3 regions of the Bradyrhizobium sp. CCGB12 genome follow, and region 1 is predicted to be linked to each of the others. Evidence: predicted binding sites of a transcription regulator. Region 1 holds the regulator's gene; each other region holds the start of a gene.
The links. Region 1 encodes PhoB, which activates phosphate uptake and scavenging genes when phosphate is short. Its sites were predicted from a motif close to TGTCATNNANCTGTCAT; they were not measured.

Region 1 (5,968 bases):
TCGGTGATCCGCTTCATCAACGACATCCTGCTCTCGGCGCCCTCGATCATCATCGGCCTGTTCATCTACGGCGCGGTCGTGGTGCCGATGCGCGGCTTCTCGGCGATCGCAGGTGCGCTCGCGCTCGCCGTGATCGTCATCCCGGTGGTGCTGCGCACGACCGAGGACATGCTGCTGCTGGTGCCGAATGCGCTGCGCGAGGCGGCCTCCGCGCTCGGTCTGCCGCGCTCGCTGGTGATCAAGCGCATCGCCTATCGCGCTGCGCGCTCCGGCCTCATCACTGGCGTGATGCTGGCGACCGCCCGCGTCGCCGGCGAGACCGCGCCGCTGCTGTTCACCGCGCTCTCGAACCAGTTCTTCAGCCTCGGCCTGAACAAGACGATGGCGAACCTGCCGGTGACCATCAACAATTTCGTGCAGAGCCCTTACGCCTACTGGAAGCAGCTCGCCTGGAGCGGTGCCCTGCTGATCACTTTGACCGTACTTGCCTTGAATATTGGCGCGCGCATCCTTAGCGCCGAGAGGACCGCAAAATGAGCGATATGTCTATTTCCGTCAGTACGCCCGTTCAGCCCGGCTCGCATCCGCTGCCGGAGGCGCCGGCCAAGGTGACGGTGCGCAACCTCAACTTCTATTACGGCGAGCACCACGCGCTGAAGAACATCAACCTGACGCTTGGCACCAACCGCGTCACGGCGTTCATCGGCCCGTCGGGCTGCGGCAAGTCGACCCTGCTGCGCATTTTCAACCGGATGTACGACCTCTATCCGGGGCAGCGCGCCGTGGGACAGTTGATGTTGGATCAGACCAACATCCTCGACCCCAGGCTGGACCTCAACCTGCTGCGCGCCCGCGTCGGCATGGTGTTCCAGAAGCCGACGCCGTTCCCGATGACGATCTACGAGAACATCGCGTTCGGCATCCGCCTCTACGAGAAGATCTCGAAGTCCGAGATGGACGACCGCGTCGAGAAGGCGCTGCGCGGCGGCGCGCTGTGGAACGAGGTCAAGGACAAGCTCAACGCCTCCGGCCTGTCGCTCTCCGGCGGCCAGCAGCAGCGCCTCTGCATCGCCCGCACGGTTGCGGTGCGTCCTGAGGTGATCCTGTTCGACGAGCCCTGCTCGGCGCTCGACCCGATCTCGACCGCCAAGGTCGAGGAGCTGATCCAGGAGCTGTCCGAGAACTACACGATCGCGATCGTCACCCATAACATGCAGCAGGCGGCGCGCGTCTCCGACAAGACCGCCTTCATGTATCTCGGCGAGCTGATCGAGTTCGACGACACCAGCAAGATCTTCACGTCGCCGAGCGATCGGCGCACGCAGGACTACATCACCGGCCGGTTCGGCTGAGGAGACGGGACATGGGTACTGAACATACCGCTAAGGCCTTCGACACCGACCTCCAGGAGCTCACTCGCCTGGTCGCCGAGATGGGCGGCATTGCCGAGCGCATGATCGTCGACTCCGTCGACGCGCTGATCCGCCGCGACGTTGCGCTCGGTCAGCGCGTCGTCACCATCGACGCCGAGCTCGACGCGCTCCAGAAGCGCATCGAGGAGCGCGCCGTGCTCACCATCGCCCGCCGCCAGCCGATGGCGGTGGATCTGCGCGAAATCGTCGGCGCCATGCGCGTCGCCACCGATCTCGAGCGTATCGGCGACCTCGCCAAGAACATGGGCAAGCGCGTCGCAGCGCTGGAGACGGACTTCCATCCGCTGAAACTGTTCCGCGGCCTGGAGCACATGACCGACCTCGTGGAGCAGCAGGTCAAGTCGGTGCTGGATGCCTATGCCGCGCACGACCTACCGGCGGCGATGGCAGTCTGGAAGGGCGACGAGGAAGTCGACGCCATCTGCACCTCGCTGTTCCGCGAGCTCCTCACCTACATGATGGAGGATCCGCGCAATATCTCGTTCTGCATCCACCTGATGTTCTGCGCCAAGAACATCGAACGGATCGGCGACCACGCCACCAACATCGCCGAGACCGTGTTCTACATGATCGAGGGGCAGGCGATCACCGACAAGCGGCCGAAGGGCGACATGACGACCTTCGCCACGACGGTCCCGAATACCTGATTACGTAAGGAGCGACGACCACATGGGCGCACGCATTATGGTGGTTGAAGACGAGGAAGCTCTCACCGAGCTTCTTCGTTACAACCTCGAAGGCGACGGCTATGACGTGGAGACGGTGATGCGCGGCGACGATGCCGACACCCGCCTCAAGGAACACATCCCCGATCTGATCGTGCTCGACTGGATGCTGCCGGGACTGTCCGGCATCGAGCTGTGCCGGCGGCTGCGCACCCGTCCCGAGACCAAGCAGCTTCCGATCATCATGCTCACCGCGCGCGGCGAGGAGAGCGAGCGGGTGCGGGGTCTTGCGACCGGTGCCGACGACTACATCGTCAAGCCGTTCTCGGTGCCGGAGCTGTTGGCGCGCGTGAAGGGTCTGTTGCGGCGCGCAAGCCCGGAGCGGCTTGCCACCGTGCTCGCCTATGGCGACATCGAGCTCGACCGCGACAAGCGCCGCGTGGCGCGCTCGGGCCGGCCGATTGATCTCGGCCCGACCGAATATCGCCTGCTGGAGTTCTTCCTGGAGCATCCCGGCCGCGTGTTCTCACGCGAGCAGCTGCTCGACAGCGTCTGGGGTCGCGACATCTACATCGACGAGCGTACCGTCGACGTCCATATCGGCCGCCTGCGCAAGCTGCTCAATCTCGGCCGCGAGCAGGACCCGATCCGCACGGTCCGTGGCGCAGGGTACGCGCTGGATGATCGCTTTGCGAAGGCGGAGCAGACGTAAGCTCTTTTGGCGATCTGTCGTCGTCACGCACTCAGGTGTCGTCCCGGACAAGCGTAAGCGCAGATCCGGGACCCATAGCCACAGGGAGTAGTTTGGCGAAGACTCGGAGTGACCACTTCGCGCGACAATTGCGCCCTGTGGCTATGGGTCCCGGATCTACGCGCGCTTGAGGCGCGCTTGTCCGGGACGACACCGAATGTGCGGAGCCGTCATCGCGTGACGGCTGCCGTCTTGATCTCAGAAAATTCTCACCGCGTGCTCGGCTTGGCCGGTGCACGCCGGCGATCCGCGGCCGGCTGATAGGCGACGCGCGAGTGCTGGGCGCAGTAGGGCAGGCCGGACAGCGCCTTGCCGCCGCAGAAGAAGAAATCCGGGCTCGAGGGATCGCCGACCGGCCAGTGGCAGGTCGCCTCGTTCAGCTCCAGCAGCGACAGCCGCTGGCTCATCGGCACCACGTTGTCGTAGGTGACCGGCTCGGCCTCCACCTCGACCTCGAAGGCCTGCGCGAGCGCGGTGTTGCCGCGCGAGATCGGGCGGGTCACTCGCATCATGTGCTGCGCCGGACGCGCCTTGCGCGGCCGGGGCGCGGCCGAGGAAGGACTTTTGGCGCGGCCGGACAGGCCGAGCCTGTGCACTTTGCCGATCACGGCATTGCGGGTCACATTGCCGAGCTCGGCCGCGATCTGGCTGGCCGAAAGTCCGGCCTCCCAGAGCTTTTTCAGCTGCTCGACGCGATCGTCGGACCAGGTCAAAACCGTCATTGCACCCTTTCCCTCGCTGCCGGCCAGCCATCCTGGGGCCTCACAACGAATGCCTAAGCCTTGAAAAACCCGTGCCGCCAGAATCCCTTAAGGCTCGCCGGGCGCGTGACTGACGCCCGAACGTTTACGCCGGTACATAAGGACTCTTGGGATCAGAACCGCTGCACGAGATGTCGTATCTGACAGGCCAAACGCTACAATATGGCGTGACTCCCGCGCAAGAGTCCGCCGACTCGCTTCCACATGTTCCGTGGTGAAAACCCCGCAAAATCGGCACCGCAAGACTACGGATTCAGCGTTTCGCGAGGCTTTTCGGGCGGCATTGACACCCGTCTTGCCAGGCATAAGATAGTGACGCGTGCCGCCCTTAAAAGGCGGCACGTTTCGTTTTCCGGACCGGTCAATGGTGCGCTGCGTAAGGCACGCCAGGCAGGTCTCAACATCCAAGTGCAACATCCAAGTGATGGTCATGACCAACAGCGCCGCGCCGCATCTGCTTCCCGTTTTCGCCAGGACCGACCTTGGTTTCGAGCGCGGCGAAGGCTGCTGGCTGATCGCGACCAATGGCGATCGCTACCTCGACTTCACGTCGGGCGTTGCGGTGAATGCGCTCGGCCATGCCCATCCCGCGCTGGTCAAGGCACTGCAGGAGCAGGCAACGAAGCTCTGGCACATGTCCAACCTGTTCCAGAGCCCCGATGGCGAGAAGCTCGCGGCCCGTCTCTGCAATGAGAGCTTTGCCGACTTCGTGTTCTTCTGCAATTCCGGCGCCGAAGCGCTGGAGGGTGTGATCAAGCTGGTCCGCCATCATCACTTCTCCAAGGGGCATCCGGAACGTTATCGGATCATCACCTTCGAAGGCGCCTTCCACGGCCGCACGCTGGCGACGTTGGCTGCGACGGGATCGGCAAAATATCTCGAGGGCTTCGGTCCGCCGATGGACGGCTTCGACCAGGTCCCGCATGGCGACATCGAAGCCGTGAAGAAGGCGATCGGTCCGCAGACCGCCGGCATCCTGATCGAGCCGATCCAGGGCGAGGGCGGCGTGCGTTCGTCAACGCCCGCTTTCCTCAAGGCGCTGCGTCAGCTCTGCGACGAGAAGGGCTTGCTGCTCGCGTTCGACGAGGTGCAGACCGGCATGGGCCGCACCGGCGATCTCTTCGCCCACAGGCGCACCGGCGTCACACCCGACGCGATGTCGCTGGCAAAGGCGCTCGGCGGCGGCTTCCCGATCGGCGCGGTGCTGGCGACCGCGGAGGCGGCTTCCGGCATGGGGCCCGGCTCGCACGGCTCGACCTTCGGCGGCAATCCGCTCGCGATCTCCGCTGCGAACGCCGTGCTCGACGTCATGCTCAAGCCCGGCTTCTTCGACCACGTGCAGAAGATGTCGCTGCTGCTCAAGCAGAAGCTCGCCTCCGTGATCGATCGCCATCCCGATGTCGTCAGCGAAGTTCGCGGCGAGGGTCTCCTGATCGGCATCAAGGCTGTCGTGCCTTCGGGGGATCTCGTTGCCGCCTTGCGCAACGAAAAACTGCTCACCGTCGGCGCCGGCGACAATGTCGTGCGCTTCCTGCCGCCTCTGATCGTCACCGAAGCGGAGATCGAGGACAGTGTCGAGCGGCTCGAGCGTGCCTGCTCCGCGCTGTCGGCCGGCCAGAGCAAGCGGACGGCCAGCTGATGAGCAAGTCGCCAAAGCACTTCCTCGATATCAACGAGCTCCCGCTGTCGGAGCTCAAGCGCATGCTCGCCGCATCCTCCGCCATGAAGGCGAAGCAGAAGGCGCAGCAGCCGGTCAGGCCGCTCGAAGGCAAGACGCTGGCGATGATCTTCGAGCGCCCCTCGACGCGGACACGGGTGTCGTTCGACGTCGCCATGCGCCAGCTCGGTGGCGAGCCCATCATGCTCACCGGTGCCGAGATGCAGCTTGGTCGCGGCGAGACCATCGCCGACACCGCACGCGTGCTGTCGCGCTATGTCGACGCCATCATGATCCGCATCCTCAATCACGAGGCGCTGCTGGAGCTTGCGGCCCATGCGACCGTGCCCGTCATCAACGGCCTGACGCGCCGTTCGCACCCTTGCCAGGTGATGGCCGACCTCATGACCTACGAGGAACATCGCGGCCCGATCGAAGGCAAGACGGTGGCCTGGACCGGCGACGACAACAACGTGCTGGCGTCGTGGGCCCACGCCGCCGAGCGCTTCAAGTTCCAGCTCAACGTCGCAACGCCCCCGGAGCTCGCACCGAAGAAGGTGATGCGCGACTGGATCAAGGCGACGAATGCGCCGATCGTGCTCGGTACGGATCCCGAGGCCGCCGTGAAGGGCGCCGATTGCGTCGTCACCGACACCTGGGTGTCGATGGGCGACAAGGAAGGTGAACATCGCCACAACGTG
Region 2 (5,968 bases), 5.3 Mb from region 1:
GTCGATGTCGGCGGGGCCGACCGGGAGGAGCTGTTCGGTCATGGCCGACTTTATCGCGGCCGATGAGGCCCGGGCAAGACACCTCCACGCGAGGATTCAGAAGCGTTTTCGAGCGAAGTGGACACCGGTTCGCGTCAAGAAAACGCGTCAAACATGAATCTATCCCCGTCAGGCGACAAACCGAGCCTGTTCCGCGCCGTTCCGGCCCGGCAGCACCGCGCCCACCGCCTCGATACTGTCCACAAAGGCCCGGGCCGAAGCCTCCCAGGTGTAGTTGGTGGCGAAGGCGACGCAGTCCTGCCGCGAAATGTCGAGCGCCGCGAAGCAGGCGTTGCGGAGATCGTGATCGAGGGCCCCGACCGGCGCATTGCCGATCACGTCGCGGGGCCCCTTCACCGGGAAGGCGGCCACCGGCAGGCCGCTCGCGAGCGCTTCCAGCAGGACCAGGCCGAACGTGTCGGTCTTGCTCGGGAACACGAAGACGTCGGCCGCAGCGTAGATTTCCGCCAGCGCCTCGCCGTGCCTCTCGCCGAGGAAGATCGCATCGGGATAGGCCTCTTCGAGCGCGGCACGCGCCGGACCGTCGCCGACGATGACCTTGGTGCCGGGCAGGTCGAGATCGAGGAAGGCCTCGAGATTCTTCTCCACCGCCACGCGTCCGACCGACAGGAACACCGGCGCCGGCAGGCACAGATCGATGGCACGAGGATGGAATAGATGCGTGTCGACACCGCGCGGCCACAGCACGACATTGTCGAAACCACGCTCGCCGAGCTCGCGAGCGAGCGCGGGCGTTGCCGCCATCACGGCGCGGCTGGGACTGTGGAAGCGGCGCAGCGCCCGCCAGATCAGCGAGCTCGGCACCGGCACCCGGGCGCGGACATATTCGGGAAAGCGGGTGTGGAAGCTGGTCGTGAACGGCAGCTTGCGCTGGCGGCAGTAGCGGCGGACCATCAGGCCGATCGGCCCTTCCGTCGCGATGTGGATGCTGTCCGGACGCGCTTCCTCGATCAGCTTTGCGATCCGCGCCGGGCGTGGCATCGCCAGACGCACGTCGCGATAGCTCGGCATCGCAAAGGTGCGGAACGATTGTGGGGTGAGGAAGCTGAATTCGACGCCGAGGCTTTGGCCGGCGTCAGCGAGCTTGGTCAGCGTCCGAACCACACCGTTGACTTGCGGGTGCCAGGCGTCGGTCGCGACCAGAATGCGCATCAAGCGGCCCTTGTTATGCAGCTCTGGCTGCGACCTGCGGGACTTGTGCCGGCTTCTGCAATTGATCCGCCCAGGTGATGATCTCGAAATGGCCGTCGTCGTGCTCGACCAGCGCGGTGCAGCTCTCGACCCAGTCGCCGCAGTTCATGTAGCGGATGCCGCCTTCGTCGCGGATCACGGCGTAGTGGATGTGGCCGCAGATCACGCCGTCGGCATCGTGGCGCCGCGCCTCGGCGGCGAGCGCCTGCTCGAACGCGCCGATATAATTGACGGCGTTCTTGACCTTCTGCTTGGCCCATTGCGACAGCGACCAATAGGGCACGCCGAACAGGCGGCGGAAGAAGTTGACGAAGCGATTCATCTGGATCGCGAAGTCGTAGGCCTTGTCGCCGAGATGGGCGAGCCAGCGCGCGTTCTGCACCACGAGATCGAAGATGTCGCCGTGGATGACGAGATAGCGCTTGCCGTCGACGCCGGTATGGACGGTGTTCTCGACGACGTCGATGCCGCCGAAATGCGTGCCGTAATAGTTGCGCAGGAATTCGTCGTGATTGCCGGGAATGTAGATGACCTTGGCGCCCTTGCGCGCCTTGCGCAGCAGCTTCTGGACGAGGTCGTTGTGCGATTGCGGCCAGTGCCAGCTCGATTTCAGCGCCCAGCCGTCGACGATGTCCCCGACGAGATAGATGGTGTCGGCATCGTGGTAGCGCAGGAAGTCCAGCAGAAGATCGGCTTGAGAACCGCGGGCTCCGAGATGAACGTCGGAGATGAACAACGTGCGAAAGCGCCGCTCCGGGCTCTCGTCACTCACATCGTAACTTCCCATGCGCCAGCCTGTAACAATGTCCCGTGACAGGGGGATGACCGATTGAACCCTTGAGGCACCCTCAGATACGAATCACGCTTGCCTCGCCCTGCCCCGCGAATATCAGTCGCATGCGACAATCAGGCGACATGGCGCCGCAGGGGTCCCCGCAAGGATACGGGAACCGCATTGATTTTGCTTAACGAGCGGGCCGCGCAAAGCCGGCGTCAGTAGAATCTGTGGAAATGATGGATCGGCCCGTGGCCGTGACCGACGCTGAAACGGTCAGCGGCTCCGATCGCCGCACTGATCCAGGCCTTGGCATGGCGCACGGCCTGCTCGAGGTTGTCGCCCTTGGCCAACCCCGCCGCGACCGCCGACGACAGCGAGCAGCCGGTGCCATGGGTGTTCCCAGTGGCGATGCGGGGCGCAGCCAGCGCGATGGTGTTGTCGGCATCGACAAGATAGTCGGTGCTCTCCTCGCCCTCGCCGTGCCCGCCTTTGACCAGGACTGCACGGCAGCCGAGCGCCAGCAGGCGGCGCCCCTGGCTTTCGATCGCGGCCTCGCTAGCCGCGACCGGCTCGTCGAGCAGCGCGGCGGCCTCGGGCAGGTTCGGCGTGATCACCGAGGCCAGCGGTATCAGCCTCGTGCGCAACGCTGCGACGGCCTCGGCGGCCAGCAGCCGGTCGCCTGAGGTCGCCACCATCACGGGATCGAGCACCACGTGGCGGGGCGCCCAGCGCGACAGCGCGGCCGCGATCGCGTCGATGCTGGCGACCTGGGCCACCATGCCGATCTTCACAGCACCGACATCGAGATCGGAAAACACCGCATCGATCTGGGCGGTGACGAAATCCGCCGGCACCGCGTGGATGCCGGTGACGCCGCGCGTGTTCTGTGCCGTCAGCGCGGTGATGGCGGAAGCGCCATAGACGCCGAGCGCGGCAAAAGTCTTCAGGTCCGCCTGGATGCCGGCGCCGCCGCTCGAATCGGAGCCGGCGATGGTGAGTGCGACCGGGGTCGTCATCGCGGGATGCATTTGCTTGATACGGACGTCGCCATGGCCTGTCCTAGCGCGACCGTGGAACCCCAGCAAGCGCGACGAGGTGCAGCGACGATGATTCGCGGCGGCGCCATGCGTCTGCGACCGGCGGCGTCGCCCCCGCAATCGCGCGGGCTTGAAAAATCGAGCCTCGCCATAGCCTTGATAGCCTGCCCTTGGCGTCCTCGCCGATGAGTGAGACGTTAGGTGGTGAAATCGTCCAGCGACGCCAATTGCGCGAGCCGCCCCCGGCTCGCACGTTTTCCCGGGTGGAACTATGTGGGCCTATCTTGAACGTCTCCTCGACTCCTCGATGCTGTCGCCGCACGGCATCTGCCTGTTGTGGGAACCCGAATTGATCTGGCTCCATGTCGTTTCCGACGCCTGCATCGCGGCCGCCTATTTTTCGATTCCGTTTGCCCTCGCGATCCTCGTCACCAAGCGGCGCGACCTCAAATTCGGTTGGGTCTACTGGGCGTTCGCAATCTTCATCATGGCGTGCGGCCTGACCCATGTGCTGTCGATCTACACGCTCTGGGTCCCGATCTATGGCATCGAGGGCCTCGTCAAGGCGGCAACGGCGGTCGCGTCCGTCTTCACCGCCGCTGCGCTCTGGCCGCTGCTGCCGAGGATCCTGACGATTCCCTCTCCGTTCGAGCTCCAGCAGGTCCAGGCCGCGCTCGAGGAAGAGGAAATCAAGAGCCGGGACGCGACGCTCCTGCTCCAGCAGGTCGGCGAGGCCCAGCGCGCGATGCGCGACAGCGTGGCGCGCCTCACCGCCATCGTCGAGACCGCGGTCGACGGCGTCATCCTGTTCGATGAGCAGGATCGCATCCTGCTGTTCAATCCGGCCTGCGAGCGCCTGTTCGGCTACAAGGCCGACGAGGTGATGGGCCAGGACGCCAGGATGCTGATGCCCGGGGCGGGCGCAGAGTCCGGCAGCCGCACGAAGCATTTCGCGACCGGCGGCGAGGCCGTCGGCCTGCACAAGGATGGATCGACCTTTCCGATGGACCTGTCGGTCGGAAAGGCGCGGCAGGACGGCGAATTGATCTTCGTCGGCATCATCCACGACCTTTCCGCGCGCAAGCTGACCGAGCAGCAGCTGCAGCAGGCGCAGAAGATGGAGACAGTCGGTCAGCTCTCCGGCGGCATCGCTCACGATTTCAACAACCTGTTGACTGTGATCATCGGCAACGCCGAGCACCTCGGTGAGCAGCTCAAGGCGCGGCCCGACCTCAAGCGGTTTGCCGACGACATCTGCCAGTCGGGCGAACGGGGCGCGGAGCTGACGCAGCGACTGCTCGCATTCAGCCGCCGCCAGCTGCTCCAGCCGCAGATGATCGATTGCCGCGGCCTGCTCGATTCCATGTTCAAGCTGCTCAAGCGCACGTTGCGTGAGGACATCGAGATCAGGACGAGCTCCGGCTCCGGCACGATCATGGCCTTTGCCGATCGCGCCCAGCTCGAATCCGCCGTGCTCAATCTCGCGCTCAACGCGCAGGATGCCATGCCATCAGGAGGACATTTGACGCTGAGCACGGAGCTGACCGCGATCGACGACGACTATCGCGTCCTGCACCCCGAAGTCGCCTCCGGCAGCTACGCGATGATCTCTGTCACCGACGATGGCGAAGGCATGACGCCTGAAGTCATCGCGCGCGCCTTCGAGCCGTTCTTCACCACCAAGGAGGTCGGCAAGGGCTCCGGCCTCGGCCTCAGCATGGTCTATGGCTTCGCCAGGCAATCCGACGGCCATGTCTCGATCTACAGCGAGACGGGCCTTGGGACCACGGTCCGGATCTACCTGCCGCGCGCCGCCGCGGGACAATCACAGGCCGACCTTGCGGAAGGCGAGGACGCGGCACCGAGGGGATACGAGACGATTCTGATCGCCGAGGACGATCCGTTCGTTCGCTCCTCCGTCATTCGCAGGGTGGAAGCCCTCGGATATCGCGTCGTTGCGGCGATCAACGGCAAGGAGGCCTTGCAGCAGCTGCGCACCGACCCCGGCATCGACATGCTGTTCACCGACATCGTGATGCCCGGCGGCATGAGCGGCTGGGAGCTTGCCGATCAGGCGCGGCGGATTCGCCCGGGCCTGCCCGTCCTGTTCACCTCGGGCTATGCGCTGGAGACCCTGGTCGAGCAGGGCCGCGCGCATGCGCAATCGATCGTGCTGGCCAAGCCCTATCGCAAGTCCGAGCTCGCACAGCGGCTCAGGGACGCATTCGCGGCGGCGCCGGTCGCCTCCTGAGCGCCGGACCTGCGCCTGGCGGCTTGTGCAGGCGGCCGGCCGCTTGCTAAATCCGAGCGGGTTTGGCCTATTAGCCGGCCAGATGTGCTTTCGGAGTGACCGCGATGGTTCCCTTTTTCGTCCAGATCAAATGCAAGCTCGGCCAGTCCTACACGGTCGCCAATGCGCTCGCCGAAGCCGAGATCGCCTCCGAGATCTACTCCACGGCCGGCCATTACGATCTCCTGGTGAAGTTCTACGTCGACAAGGACACCGATATCGGCCACTTCATCAACGAGAAGGTGCAGGTATTGCCGGGCATTCAGGACACCCTCACCATCATCACCTTCAAGGCGTTCGGCACGAGCTAGAGCGTGGCTTTAGGTTGAATCGATTGTCGCGGTGGCTCGTTCACCTCTCCCGCTTGCGGGAGAGGTCGGCGCAAAGCGCCGGGTGAGGGCTTTCTCCTCTTGGGGACTGTCCCGTTGTGGAAACACCCTCTCCCCAGCCCTCTCCCGCAAGCGGGAGAGGGAGTGCATCTCCGTCGTAGCAATCAACCCGATCTCGCTTTAGCTGCCCTGCTTGCGTTTCGGCGGCGTCGGTCCATCCACCGGTGGCAGCGATTTCAGGTAATCCGCCATCGCCGCGAGATCCGCCTCGGGCAATTGCGAA
Region 3 (5,968 bases), 2.6 Mb from region 1:
CGAAGCCTCGAGGCCGAAGCGGCGTTACGCGGCCAGGAGGCAACGCCGGATCATTTTGGGCGCGCCGCGGATCTGCTGCTCCAGGGAGCAACCGCTCGCTCGCATAATGGCTTCAAGATCGAGCTCGCGCGCCGAGCCGTCGTGCGTACGCTGATGCAGGCCGCAAGCGCCACGCCCCAATCACAAGCTCACAAGAAGATCGCGTGAGGGCCCGATGAACGCCTATGTCGGAACACCAACGTCGCGGGTCGATGGCCGGGCCAAAGTCACTGGTGCCGCCAAATATGCCGGCGAATTCACAACAGACCGTCTCCTCCATGGCTTCGTCGTCGAGGCCACCATTCCGCGCGGGCGCATCGCTCGCCTCGACACCAGCGACGCGCTGAACGTGAAGGGCGTAGTCGACGTGCTCACCCATGCGCATCGCCCGCCCCTCGCCGACAAGGACGAAGCCTGGAGGGACGAGGTCGCCCCGGAGGGTTCGCCGTTCCGTCCCCTTTATGACGACAGGATCAAGTTCAACGGCCAGCCGATCGCACTGGTCGTGGCTGAGGACTGGGAGACCGCCAAGTTCGCCGCAACCCGCGTTCGGGTTGAATACGAGCAGGAGGCGTTTGCGACGGATCTCGAATCCGAACATGGCAGAACCGGCAAGGTGGACCAGCCGCACAAGCCGCGCGGCAACGCCGCTGCGGCGTTAGCTGGAGCCGCCGTACGACACCAGGCGGATTACGTCCTCCCGAACGAGCATCACAACCCGATGGAGCTCTATGCGACCACGGTGGTCCGGGACGGCAGCGGCAGGCTTACAGTCTACGACAAGACGCAAGGCGTCCAGAACGTCCACAAATATCTATGCAGCGTGTTCAACAAGAAGCCCGATGATCTCCGCGTGGTCTCGCCCTATGTCGGCGGCGCCTTCGGATCCGGTTTGCGGCCGCAGTACCAGGTGGTGCTGGCGATGCTTGCCGCGATCGAACTCAAGCGATCCGTTCGTGTCGTGCTGACACGACAGCAGATGTACGGGCTCGGCTACCGCCCGATGACCATCGAGCGCGTCGCGCTCGGCGCAAGGCCCGACGGCACGCTCGATGCCGTCACGCACGAGGCCACCGCCGTGACTTCGCGCTACGAGGATTTTTCGCGCAATGACAGCGGCTGGGCAGAACAGCTGTACAAGAGCCCGAACAGCCTCTACTCCCACAAGCTCGTCGATCTCGACGTCTCCACACCCTGCGACATGCGCGCGCCCGGCGCCGCATCCGGTGTCTGCGCGCTCGAATGCGCCATGGACGAGCTGGCCGTTGCGCTTAAGCTCGATCCGATCGAGCTGCGGCTGAAGTGCTATTCGGACCGCGACCAGAGCGAAGGCCTGCCCTACACCAGCAAGCAGCTGCGCGAATGCTACACACGCGGCGCGGAAGCCTTCGGCTGGGCCCGGCGCAATTCCGCCCCGCGCTCCATGCGCGATGGCAAGGAACTGGTCGGCTGGGGCATGGCGACGGGCGTCTGGGAAGCCCTCCAGATGCCGGTTGCAGTTCGCATCGTGTTGACATCGAACGGCCATGCCGAGGTATCCTGCGCCGCGTCTGACATCGGCACCGGCACCTACACCATCGTCGCACAGGTGGCCGCCGACGCACTCGGGCTGCCGATCGAGAATATCGACGTCAAGCTTGCCGACTCGACCTTGCCACAGGCCCCGGTCGAAGGAGGTTCCTGGATGGCGGCGTCGAGCGCGCACGCCGTGCTGGGCGCGGCCGAGGACATTCGCCAGGAGCTCGCGCGTCTCGCCAAGGCGATTCCTGCTTCGCCCCTCGGCGGCGTCGATGTGCCCGACGTGATCCTTGTCGATGGCACGATCGCCAAGGCCGCCGACAAGGTCCGCGCCGTCTCGATCGCCGATGCGATGCGCCACGGCAAGCTGGAGCGCATCGAGAAGCAGAAGCTCAATCATTTCGCAGAGGACAAGTCGCACGCGCGCAACACCCATTCGGCAGTCTTCGCCGAGGTCAAGGTCGACGAGCAGCTCGGCGTCATCCGCGTCACGCGAGTCGTGAGCGCGGTCGCGGCCGGGCGCATCCTGAACACCAAGACTGGCCGCAGTCAGATCATGGGCGGCGTGGTCTGGGGAATCGGAATGGCGCTGCACGAGGAGACGGTGATGGATCACCGCTTCGGCCGGATCATGAACGCGAACATCGCCGAGTATCACATTCCCGTAAATGCCGACGTTCACGACATCGACGTCATCTTCGTCGACGAGCCCGACGATCTCATCAACAGGCTGGGCGTCAAGGGCCTTGGCGAAATCGGCATCGTCGGTGTGCCTGCGGCGATCGCGAATGCGGTCTATCACGCGACTGGCAAACGCGTCCGGCGTTTCCCGGTCACACTGGACAAAATACTGGACTGAGGCCGCAGGCACTCGAACCCTCCCGCGGCACTCAGGTTCTTGTCATCGAATTGTCATCGAATGTGCCGAGAGCTGTATCTCCTGCACATTCGGGACCCCACATGGACTATTTCAAGCGCTTCAACTTCCTGTTCGCCGCACCTGTGTTCGACGCCGACGATCTCGAGGGCGTCCGTTTCAACCAGATCATCGAGGAGATCCAGCGCTCCGGCTTCGAGGTGGTCCGGGCCCGCAAGCTGGAGGATGCGGAGATGGCGGTGCAGACCGACGCCGCGATCGGCTGCATGGTGGTGGACTGGGGCAAGAAGGGGCTCGAGGGCAAAACCTCAGCACTGATCAATCTGATGCGACGCCGGGGCCTCGACTTCCCGATCATCCTGCTGATCCGTCGCAAGCGGTTCGAGGATTTGCCGGTCGAAGTGCTCGATTTCATCGACGGCTACGTCTTCCTGTCCGAGGAGACGCCGACCTTCATCGCCAAGAACCTGATCAGCCGCTTGAAGCAATACGCCGAGACGCTGAAGACGCCGTTCTTCGGCGCGCTGGTCGACTATGCCGAGGAAGGCAACCAGCTCTGGACCTGCCCGGGGCACAATGGCGGCGTGTTTTATAACCGCAGCCCGATCGGCCGGGTTTTCGTCGAGCATCTCGGCGAGTCCGTGTTCCGTGACGACCTCGACAATTCCGTGCTCGATCTCGGCGACCTGCTCACCCATGAAGGTCCCGCGCTGAAGGCGCAGAAGGAAGCAGCCCAAATCTTCGGCGCGGAAAAAACCTATTTCGTGCTCAACGGCACTTCGACCTCGAACAAGGTCGCGCTCGGCGCGCTCGTCACCGACGGCGATCTCGTGCTGTTCGACCGCAACAACCACAAGGCCGCCCATCACGGCGCGCTGATGATCAATGGCGGTGTCCCGATCTACGTGCCGACCATCCGCAACGCCTGGGGCCTGATCGGCCCGATGCGTTGGGACATGCTCGACGAGAAGACCCTGCGCGAGGCGATCCGTAACCATCCCCTGGTCACGGACAAGGACGCCTGGCGCAAGGAACGGCCGTTCCGCGTCGCCGTCGTCGAGCAATGCACTTATGACGGCACCATCCACAGCGCCGAGATGATCCTGAAACGCATCGGCCATCTCTGCGAGTACATCCTGTTCGACGAGGCCTGGGCCGGCTTCATGAAGTTCCACCCGCTCTATGCCGGCCGCTTCGCGATGGGACTTGCGAACCTTCCGCCCGAGGCGCCCGGCATCATCGCGACGCAATCCACCCACAAGCAGCTCGCGAGCTTCTCGCAGGCCTCCCAGATCCACATCAAGGACCGTCACATCCGCGGCCAGAAGCGGCGCGTCGAGCATCGCCGCTTCAACGAGAGCTTCATGCAACACGCATCCACGTCGCCGTTCTACCCGCTGTTCGCCTCGCTCGACGTCGGCGCGCAGATGATGAAGGGCCGCTCGGGCGAAGTGCTGTGGGACGATACGATCCGCCTCGGCATCGAGCTACGCAAGAAGATCCGCGCGATGCGCCGGGAGTTCGAGGAGAAGGAGCAGAATCCGGACCGCCGCTGGTTCTTCGAACCCTTTGTTCCCGACCGCGTCGCCATTCCCGACGTCAGCCGCCCCGGCACCGCGCATAACGTCGCGTGGGAAACGCTGTCCACCGACGAACTCGCCACCAATACCGCGCTGTGGCAGCTTTCCCCCGACAGCACCTGGCATGGCTTCCCTGGTCTCAGCGAAGGCTTTGCCATGACCGATCCGAACAAGCTGACGCTGCTCACGCCCGGTTTCGATCGCACCGGCGCCTATGCCGAGCACGGCATCCCCGCACCAGTCGTGGCGCAATATCTGCGCGAGAACCGTATCGTCCCCGAGAAGAACGACCTCAACTCCCTGCTCTTCCTGCTCACACCCGGCGTCGAGGCGAGCAAGGCGGGGACGCTGATCTCCGGCCTCGTCGCCTTCAAGAAGCTGCACGACGACAACGCGTTGCTGGCGGACGTCATCCCCGAGTTCTACCAGCGACGGCAGGCGCGCTATGCCGGCGCCCGGCTGCGCGACCTCTGCGGCGAGATGCACCGCTTCTTCCGCGCTGCCGACGTCAGCGCGCTCCAGGCGCGGCAGTTCATGCCCGAGCACATGCCCGAGATCGCGATGTCGCCCCGCGATGCCGCGCGCTACCTGTTCCGCAACGATGTCGACTATCTTCCGATCGAAGCGATCGCGGGCCGCATCGCCACCACGCCCTTCGTGGTCTACCCGCCGGGCATAGCCACCATCGTTCCGGGCGAAAGGCTTACGGAACGGGCGAAGCCCATGATCGATTATCTCAAGATGTTCGAGACCTGCTTCAACACGTTTCCGGGGTTCGACGTGGAAATCCAGGGCGTCTACAAGGAGATCGATGCGAACGGGCGCATCGGGCTTTACACTTACGTCGTTGCCGAGTAGGTGCCGATGAACGAAACAGCAATTGCGCGCGAAGCTGACGAACAGGTTTTGGTCCGGCCGTCACGCGAAAGCGATGTCGAGGCGATGCTGGCAATTTACCGCCATCACGTCCGCAACGGCGTCCCGCGCGATGTCGAGGGAACCGGCGCGCCCGAGCCGGACGATCTGCGCGACCGCCGCAAGAACCTGAAGCAGACCCGCCTGCCGCATCTGGTCGCGACTTTTCGCGGCGAGGTCGTGGGCTATGCCTATGGCGTGCAATTCCGCAAGCGGCCGGCCTATCGCTACACCGCCAAGCATTCCATCTACGTCCATCACGAGCATCTCGGCCGCGGGATCGGACGGCTGCTACTCCAGGGCTTGATCGACGCCTGCGCGGCGGCCGGCTTCCGCCAGATGGTCGGCTATATCGATGCCGACAACGCGCCCTCGCTGGCGCTACACGAGAAGTTTCGCTTCGCGCGCGCCGGCCTGCTCTGCGGCGTCGCCTATCGCCATGGCCGCTGGTCCGATACCGTGATGGTGCAGCGGTCGCTCGGCGCAGGCTCGACAGCAGCCCCGCCCCTCACGACGCCCGGGCGGTAGGGCTTCGCGACGGAAAGTCAGCCGCTCTGACCTGGATGCGGTCGGCATGCAGTGACCAATGATGCAAAGCTTGATCCTTGCAAAACTTCGCTTTGGCCCGCTCTCTGGCTTCGTCCTCGTCGGAGGCGTCAATCTCGAGCGTGCCCTGGCACACCTCGATCTGCCGGCCGTACTGACCGAGCACGTCCTTCATGAACTTGACGACATAAGTTGACATGGGACCTCCTGCCTGCCCGGCGGCACTCTAATCCCATTTAGCCTGAATGCGAGAGGGAGATTTTGACGCGCATCAAATCCGAACACGGTTCCTTCGCTCCGTCATGCCGGGGGGCGGCTCGCGGAGCCGAACCCGGGAATCTCGAAATGCCCAGGTTCGCAAATGCGCATCGCTCCGCAATGCGCGGAGAGAACCTCTACCCCGGCGTCACGCCGAACGCCTGCTTGAAGCGCTTCGCATAGCGCGGCCAGACTTCGGGATTGATGATGCGCGGCGGACGCTTGCCGTCGAGCG

Region 2: NLM27_RS06360 (UDP-2,3-diacylglucosamine diphosphatase) is a predicted target of PhoB. The motif match lies at 2,062-2,078, and genes of this name have one in related genera.
Region 3: NLM27_RS19185 (Orn/Lys/Arg decarboxylase N-terminal domain-containing protein) is a predicted target of PhoB. The motif match lies at 2,457-2,473, and genes of this name have one in related genera.

Annotation. Positions count from the first base shown of each region.
Region 1 is NZ_JANADO010000001.1:6,653,206-6,659,173, reverse strand. Features, by position in the region: gene pstA (phosphate ABC transporter permease PstA) at 1-537, shown strand, start outside; gene pstB (phosphate ABC transporter ATP-binding protein PstB) at 534-1,352, shown strand; gene phoU (phosphate signaling complex protein PhoU) at 1,364-2,080, shown strand; gene phoB (phosphate regulon transcriptional regulator PhoB) at 2,103-2,810, shown strand; gene NLM27_RS30505 (GcrA family cell cycle regulator) at 3,059-3,571, opposite strand; gene NLM27_RS30500 (aspartate aminotransferase family protein) at 4,041-5,249, shown strand; gene argF (ornithine carbamoyltransferase) at 5,249-5,968, shown strand, end outside.
Region 2 is NZ_JANADO010000001.1:1,364,262-1,370,229, reverse strand. Features, by position in the region: gene NLM27_RS06370 (threonine/serine dehydratase) at 1-42, opposite strand, end outside; gene NLM27_RS06365 (glycosyltransferase family 1 protein) at 169-1,212, opposite strand; gene NLM27_RS06360 (UDP-2,3-diacylglucosamine diphosphatase) at 1,226-2,038, opposite strand; gene thiD (bifunctional hydroxymethylpyrimidine kinase/phosphomethylpyrimidine kinase) at 2,245-3,045, opposite strand; gene NLM27_RS06350 (PAS domain-containing sensor histidine kinase) at 3,338-5,317, shown strand; gene NLM27_RS06345 (Lrp/AsnC family transcriptional regulator) at 5,422-5,667, shown strand; gene NLM27_RS06340 (cytochrome c) at 5,866-5,968, opposite strand, start outside.
Region 3 is NZ_JANADO010000001.1:4,071,187-4,077,154, forward strand. Features, by position in the region: gene NLM27_RS19175 (xanthine dehydrogenase family protein subunit M) at 1-207, shown strand, start outside; gene NLM27_RS19180 (xanthine dehydrogenase family protein molybdopterin-binding subunit) at 215-2,416, shown strand; gene NLM27_RS19185 (Orn/Lys/Arg decarboxylase N-terminal domain-containing protein) at 2,518-4,872, shown strand; gene NLM27_RS19190 (GNAT family N-acetyltransferase) at 4,879-5,457, shown strand; gene NLM27_RS19195 (hypothetical protein) at 5,438-5,674, opposite strand; gene NLM27_RS19200 (hydroxyacid dehydrogenase) at 5,871-5,968, opposite strand, start outside.